Regions from separate parts of the Litchfieldia luteola genome, predicted to be linked through region 2. Evidence: a T-box and tRNA genes for the amino acid it is inferred to sense, from the RefSeq annotation. Region 2 holds a T-box; the other holds one or more tRNA genes.
The links. A T-box is a leader RNA that pairs with one kind of tRNA and senses whether it is charged. The one in region 2 lies ahead of pheS (phenylalanine--tRNA ligase subunit alpha), so its partner is inferred to be a tRNA-Phe.
Positions count from the first base shown of each region.

Region 1 (3,383 bases), on a different contig from region 2:
AGCCTCTAGCGAGGTGAGAGGTGCCCGTACCGCAAACCGACACAGGTAGGCGAGGAGAGAATCCTAAGGTGATCGAGAGAACTCTCGTTAAGGAACTCGGCAAAATGACCCCGTAACTTCGGGAGAAGGGGTGCTTTTTAGGGTGAATAGCCCAGAAAAGCCGCAGTGAATAGGCCCAGGCGACTGTTTAGCAAAAACACAGGTCTCTGCGAAACCGCAAGGTGAAGTATAGGGGCTGACACCTGCCCGGTGCTGGAAGGTTAAGAGGAGGGGTTATCGCAAGAGAAGCTCTGAATCGAAGCCCCAGTAAACGGCGGCCGTAACTATAACGGTCCTAAGGTAGCGAAATTCCTTGTCGGGTAAGTTCCGACCCGCACGAAAGGTGTAACGATCTGGGCACTGTCTCAACGAGAGACTCGGTGAAATTATAGTACCTGTGAAGATGCAGGTTACCCGCGACAGGACGGAAAGACCCCGTGGAGCTTTACTGCAGCCTGATATTGAATTTTGGTACAGCTTGTACAGGATAGGTAGGAGCCGTAGAAGCCGGAGCGCCAGCTTCGGTGGAGGCATCGGTGGGATACTACCCTGGCTGTATTGAAATTCTAACCCTCATGCGTGATCCGCATGGGAGACAGTGTCAGGTGGGCAGTTTGACTGGGGCGGTCGCCTCCTAAAATGTAACGGAGGCGCCCAAAGGTTCCCTCAGAATGGTTGGAAATCATTCGCAGAGTGTAAAGGCACAAGGGAGCTTGACTGCGAGACCTACAAGTCGAGCAGGGACGAAAGTCGGGCTTAGTGATCCGGTGGTTCCGCATGGAAGGGCCATCGCTCAACGGATAAAAGCTACCCCGGGGATAACAGGCTTATCTCCCCCAAGAGTCCACATCGACGGGGAGGTTTGGCACCTCGATGTCGGCTCATCGCATCCTGGGGCTGTAGTCGGTCCCAAGGGTTGGGCTGTTCGCCCATTAAAGCGGTACGCGAGCTGGGTTCAGAACGTCGTGAGACAGTTCGGTCCCTATCCGTCGTGGGCGTAGGAAATTTGAGAGGAGCTGTCCTTAGTACGAGAGGACCGGGATGGACACACCGCTGGTGTACCAGTTGTTCTGCCAAGGGCATCGCTGGGTAGCTATGTGTGGAAGGGATAAGTGCTGAAAGCATCTAAGCATGAAGCCCCCCTCAAGATGAGATTTCCCATAGCGCAAGCTAGTAAGAACCCTGAAAGATGATCAGGTTGATAGGTCAGAGGTGGAAGCGCGGTGACGTGTGGAGCTGACTGATACTAATCGTTCGAGGACTTAACCACTTATTCTTTACTTGAATGTCTTATCGTTATCTAGTTTTGAAGGAACAAAAATTTCCTCTTGATAATTTCTATAAAGATATTATAATAGAAATTGTCTTATTAAATAAGTCTAGTGACAATGGCGAAGAGGTCACACCCGTTCCCATGCCGAACACGGAAGTTAAGCTCTTCAGCGCCGATGGTAGTTGGGGGTTTCCCCCTGTGAGAGTAGGACGTTGCTAGGCTTGTATTTTAATAAATAGTATTTCCTAATATTCCACAGTAGCTCAGTGGTAGAGCTATCGGCTGTTAACCGATCGGTCGCAGGTTCGAGTCCTGCCTGTGGAGCCATTCTGGAGAGCTGTCCGAGTGGTCGAAGGAGCACGATTGGAAATCGTGTAGGCGGTTACCACTGTCTCAAGGGTTCGAATCCCTTGCTCTCCGCCACTATAACTTATATATTGGCCCCTTGGTCAAGCGGTTAAGACACCGCCCTTTCACGGCGGTAACACGGGTTCGAATCCCGTAGGGGTCACCATTAAACACATCTGGAGGATTAGCTCAGCTGGGAGAGCACCTGCCTTACAAGCAGGGGGTCGGCGGTTCGATCCCGTCATCCTCCACCAACGTTTTTTCGCAAAGCGAAAATAACGTTTCATATTTATTATCGCGGGGTGGAGCAGTCCGGTAGCTCGTCGGGCTCATAACCCGAAGGTCGCAGGTTCAAATCCTGTCCCCGCAACCAAGGTCCCGTGGTGTAGCGGTTAACATGCCTGCCTGTCACGCAGGAGATCGCCGGTTCGATCCCGGTCGGGACCGCCATATGTTGGCTCAGTAGCTCAGTTGGTAGAGCAAAGGACTGAAAATCCTTGTGTCGGCGGTTCGATTCCGTCCTGAGCCACCATTTTTTAATACAAATTAATAATTTGCCGGTGTAGCTCAGTTGGTAGAGCAACTGACTTGTAATCAGTAGGTCGAGGGTTCGACTCCTTTCGCCGGCACCATTCCTTTTTTTGTGGAGGGGTAGCGAAGTGGCTAAACGCGGCGGACTGTAAATCCGCTCCCTCCGGGTTCGGCGGTTCGAATCCGTCCCCCTCCACCATTTTTTTTAAAACTTAATAGGGGCATAGTTTAACGGTAGAACAGAGGTCTCCAAAACCTCCGGTGTGGGTTCGATTCCTACTGCCCCTGCCAAATTTTTTTGTCTATGGCGGTTGTGGCGAAGTGGTTAACGCACCTGATTGTGGTTCAGGCATTCGTGGGTTCGATTCCCATCAGTCGCCCCATTTTATTTTAAATAATATTTTATCAATAGAGCTTCTTCATTGGGCTATAGCCAAGCGGTAAGGCAACGGACTTTGACTCCGTCATGCGTTGGTTCGAATCCAGCTAGCCCAGCCATTTTGCGGAAGTAGTTCAGTGGTAGAACACCACCTTGCCAAGGTGGGGGTCGCGGGTTCGAATCCCGTCTTCCGCTCCAGACGGCGGCATAGCCAAGTGGTAAGGCAGAGGTCTGCAAAACCTTTATCCCCGGTTCAAATCCGGGTGTCGCCTCCAAAAAAGACCATCCTTTTTATCATGCCGGGGTGGCGGAACTGGCAGACGCACAGGACTTAAAATCCTGCGGTAGGTGACTACCGTACCGGTTCGATTCCGGTCCTCGGCATATTTTCAACTTAGACATACGAATAATGGCAATATTTTGCCGGTGTGGCGGAATTGGCAGACGCGCACGACTCAAAATCGTGTTCCTCTGGAGTGCCGGTTCGACCCCGGCCACCGGTATTACTAGATAGCTAAAAACGCTGATAAATCAAGCTTCACACTTAATTGTGTGAGGTTTTTTTATGTTCTCATTTAACTATAACTGTTAGCTCAAATAATCAATGCATTCTACTCACATTCACTTTAAACCATCAATTACAATTTGGAAGAAACCTTTTATAAATTGTAACGTATAAGCTATTAGGACACTTATTTACATATTTTCTATCGAGTTTCTCGTTATTTTTTGAAATAGAGGTGACATTTAGTGAATGTTTTACGAATTAGTAAAAAGTTGTTAATGTTAATAATGCTACTGGTTGTAGCTGGA
Region 1 is NZ_JAGGKM010000001.1:728-4,110, forward strand. Features, by position in the region: partial or broken rRNA gene J2Z26_RS00005 (23S ribosomal RNA) at 1-1,309, shown strand, start outside; rRNA gene rrf (5S ribosomal RNA) at 1,418-1,533, shown strand; tRNA gene J2Z26_RS00015 (tRNA-Asn) at 1,565-1,639, shown strand; tRNA gene J2Z26_RS00020 (tRNA-Ser) at 1,644-1,735, shown strand; tRNA gene J2Z26_RS00025 (tRNA-Glu) at 1,752-1,826, shown strand; tRNA gene J2Z26_RS00030 (tRNA-Val) at 1,839-1,914, shown strand; tRNA gene J2Z26_RS00035 (tRNA-Met) at 1,957-2,033, shown strand; tRNA gene J2Z26_RS00040 (tRNA-Asp) at 2,035-2,110, shown strand; tRNA gene J2Z26_RS00045 (tRNA-Phe) at 2,117-2,192, shown strand; tRNA gene J2Z26_RS00050 (tRNA-Thr) at 2,217-2,292, shown strand; tRNA gene J2Z26_RS00055 (tRNA-Tyr) at 2,306-2,390, shown strand; tRNA gene J2Z26_RS00060 (tRNA-Trp) at 2,409-2,482, shown strand; tRNA gene J2Z26_RS00065 (tRNA-His) at 2,499-2,574, shown strand; tRNA gene J2Z26_RS00070 (tRNA-Gln) at 2,615-2,689, shown strand; tRNA gene J2Z26_RS00075 (tRNA-Gly) at 2,694-2,768, shown strand; tRNA gene J2Z26_RS00080 (tRNA-Cys) at 2,772-2,845, shown strand; tRNA gene J2Z26_RS00085 (tRNA-Leu) at 2,869-2,954, shown strand; tRNA gene J2Z26_RS00090 (tRNA-Leu) at 2,993-3,073, shown strand; gene J2Z26_RS00095 (alpha/beta hydrolase family protein) at 3,321-3,383, shown strand, end outside.
Region 1: it encodes a tRNA-Phe, which carries the amino acid that the T-box ahead of pheS (phenylalanine--tRNA ligase subunit alpha) is inferred to sense. The anticodon was not compared.

Region 2 (3,383 bases):
GGGCGAATACCCGCAGACATTAGGCGTGTTTGAAGCCATAATGGAGATGGTCCAATTTTTACATTTTTAACTATTCTAGCTACATATAAAGGATTATCTTCACTTGCTTCTACTGATAGTGATACATAACTACTTGTTTGCTCAGAATTAGTTGATAATTCAATCGAAGGAAACTTTACGTCTCTTCCAAGAATAGCTGCAACTTCATAGGCAACTCCAAGCATATTTAAGCAATCTGCTCTATTTGGTGTGAGCCCGAGTTCCAGGATTTGATCATCTCGATTCAGTTGCGCTAACGCATCTGTGCCAACTTCCACATTATTTGGGAAAACAAAGATTCCTTCAGAGAATTCCTTTGAAACAAGCTTTGATTCAATCCCAAGTTCTTGTAGTGAACAAATCATCCCATGTGATTCCTCACCACGAAGTTTTGCTTTTTTGATTTTAAAATTGCCTGGTAAGACTGCTCCAACCTTAGCAACAGCCACCTTTTGTCCTTTGTCTACATTAGCCGCTCCACAAATAATTTGAACTGTTTCTTCCTCACCAATATCAACAAGACATTTATTTAACTTTTCAGCATCTGGATGCTTTTCACGCTCTACTACATAACCTACGACGACTCCACTAATACCTTCATTTAATGTTTCAATACCTTCGACTTCAATTCCACTTTTCGTGATCTTATCTGCTAGTTCTGATGCAGTAATTCCAGTTAAGTCAACATATTCAGACAACCATTTATAAGAAACAAACATGTTGTGAATTCCCTCCTTCAATTAAGCTCTTTTAAATTGATTTACAAAACGCATATCATTTGTGTAAAAATGACGTATATCATCAATACCATACTTCAGCATTGCAATTCGCTCAGGACCCATACCAAATGCAAAACCAGTATACTTCTTCGAATCGAAGCCCGCCATTTCAAGCACATTCGGATGTACCATTCCAGCACCTAGAATTTCGATCCAGCCTGTTTTTTTACATACATTACAGCCTTTTCCACTACAGATAAAACATGATATATCCATCTCTACTGAAGGCTCAGTGAACGGGAAGAAGCTAGGACGTAGACGAATCTCTCTGTCTTCACCGAACATTTTTTTCGCGAACACTTCTAAAGTTCCTTTTAAATCACTCATGCGAATGTTTTCATCAATGACTAGACCTTCAATTTGCATAAATTGATGTGAATGAGTAGCATCATCATTATCGCGTCGATACACTTTTCCTGGGCAGATTATTTTAACAGGACCTTTTCCTTTATGCTTCTCCATTGTTCTTGCTTGAACTGGTGAAGTGTGAGTACGCAGCAAAATTTCTTCTGTTATGTAGAAGGAATCTTGCATATCACGTGCAGGATGGCCCTTAGGTAAGTTTAATGCTTCGAAGTTGTAGTAGTCCTTTTCAACTTCTGGTCCTTCTGCAATGGAGTAGCCCATGCCTAAAAATAAATCCTCTATTTCTTCAATTACAGCTGTTAGCGGATGGTGATTACCCACTTTAACTGGGCGTCCTGGTAAGGTTACGTCGATTGTTTCTGAAGCTAGCTTCTTTTCGACTTCTGCCTTTTCAAGTTCAGCTTGTTTTTCAGCGATTTTTTCTGTTATCGACTCACGCACTTCATTGACAAGAGCTCCCATTAAAGGGCGTTCTTCTGCTGATAATTTCCCCATTCCTCTTAATACTTCAGTAATTGGGCCTTTTTTTCCTAAATACTCTACACGAACATCGTTAAGTGCTTTTAAATCATTAGCTGCTTCAACTTTTGCGATTGCTTCTTGTTGAAGTTCTTTTAAACGTTCCTTCATTTGTAATCCTCCTTAATAATGGTCTATTGAGTAATACCTAAAAAAAACAAAAAACCCCGCCCCTAAAAAAGGGACGAGGATATCATCGCGGTACCACCCTTGTTAACAGATAATAACTTTATCTGCTCACTTGATTTTGATAACGGTAAAAACCGGTACACCTTTACGTAGTTTGATTATACGGTCCTGGTGTCGACTCAAGAGGTGAATTCACTTAACATTTCCATAAAAATGCTCTCAGTCTATGGCATTTTCTCCCTTAATGGATACCTTTAAGCTACTCTACTCTATCATAGTCATTCATTTTATATTAAATCGTTTATTATTATAGTATACGGATTTCTATTGTGCAACTCAATCCACTATTGCCTATTTTTTTTATTTATGAGTGCAAATGGGATATATAGTATGAAAAACATAGCCAAGGCTACAAATTCTAACGATAAAATATACCATGGATAAGGACCTAGTAAATCAATTAGACTTGGGTTACTAGGTTTATGAGCTAGAAACATGTAGTTGCCGCCTGTGATTTTATTTATAGTAAATACGAAGACAGCAATAATATTTATCGCCAAAAATGCTTTAAGGACTGACTTCAATGTAGGTATATATTTTTCAATCCAAATCATATAAAAGCTGGCTACTATTATTGCGATGTGTGCCAGGAAAAAATGAAAATAACGATAGTGCGGAAAATCATAAAATAACTCCGGAGTCAGCATTGCCTGTAGAGCACCACCCACTCCTAAAAAATAGGTGACTTCAAATAATAGATAATTCCTGGTGACTAACATAAAAACACTTAAAATGAGGGAGATTGAACATAGTTGAAAGGGTAAGGTATCAACAGCGTCCCATACACCTGTGTAATTATACCAAATGGTAAGTGTAACCTCACTTAATACAAGGATCAATATTAGTAAGATTCTTACACTTTGCCCCCATACTGTACCTCTTATCTGCTCCCTGTAAAAATAGAGTAGGAATGCAAGAAAAACTAGTAGACCTACCATAATAAGATGGCTACCTGACAAAAACTGAAAAGGCTCTCCTTGATTTGTCCGACCAAAGAAATGTTCGATAATACTCCCTCCCCACATTAGTTTTGTAGATGGTACAACAATATTCCCGTTGCAACAGCTACGTTAAGTGATTCACTTTTCCCGTGAATCGGTATGTAGAGATTCTTAGTTGTTCGATTTAGTAGAATTGGATTCACTCCACTACCCTCATTACCTACTAACAAAGCAAATGATTGCTTTGCTGTCACTTCTTTATAGTATACTGCTCTATCATCTAATGCAGTACCATATATGTCAATTTTTTCTTCTTGAAGACTCATAATCCATTCTTCTAAATTAGCCTTAATGATAGGGAGATGAAAAATCGCACCCTGAGTAGATCGCACAACTTTTGAGTTGTAAACATCTACACATCCCTCCCCTACGATTACAGCATCTAATCCCGCTGCATCGGCTGTCCGAATCATCGTACCTAGGTTTCCAGGGTCTTGAACAGCATCAACTAGTAGTAGTTTTGAAAATCTAGTATTAGTATGTTGAAACT
Region 2 is NZ_JAGGKM010000004.1:286,497-289,879, forward strand. Features, by position in the region: gene pheT (phenylalanine--tRNA ligase subunit beta) at 1-758, opposite strand, end outside; gene pheS (phenylalanine--tRNA ligase subunit alpha) at 780-1,814, opposite strand; T-box leader at 1,881-2,117, opposite strand; gene J2Z26_RS13460 (YwaF family protein) at 2,177-2,851, opposite strand; gene J2Z26_RS13465 (TrmH family RNA methyltransferase) at 2,917-3,383, opposite strand, start outside.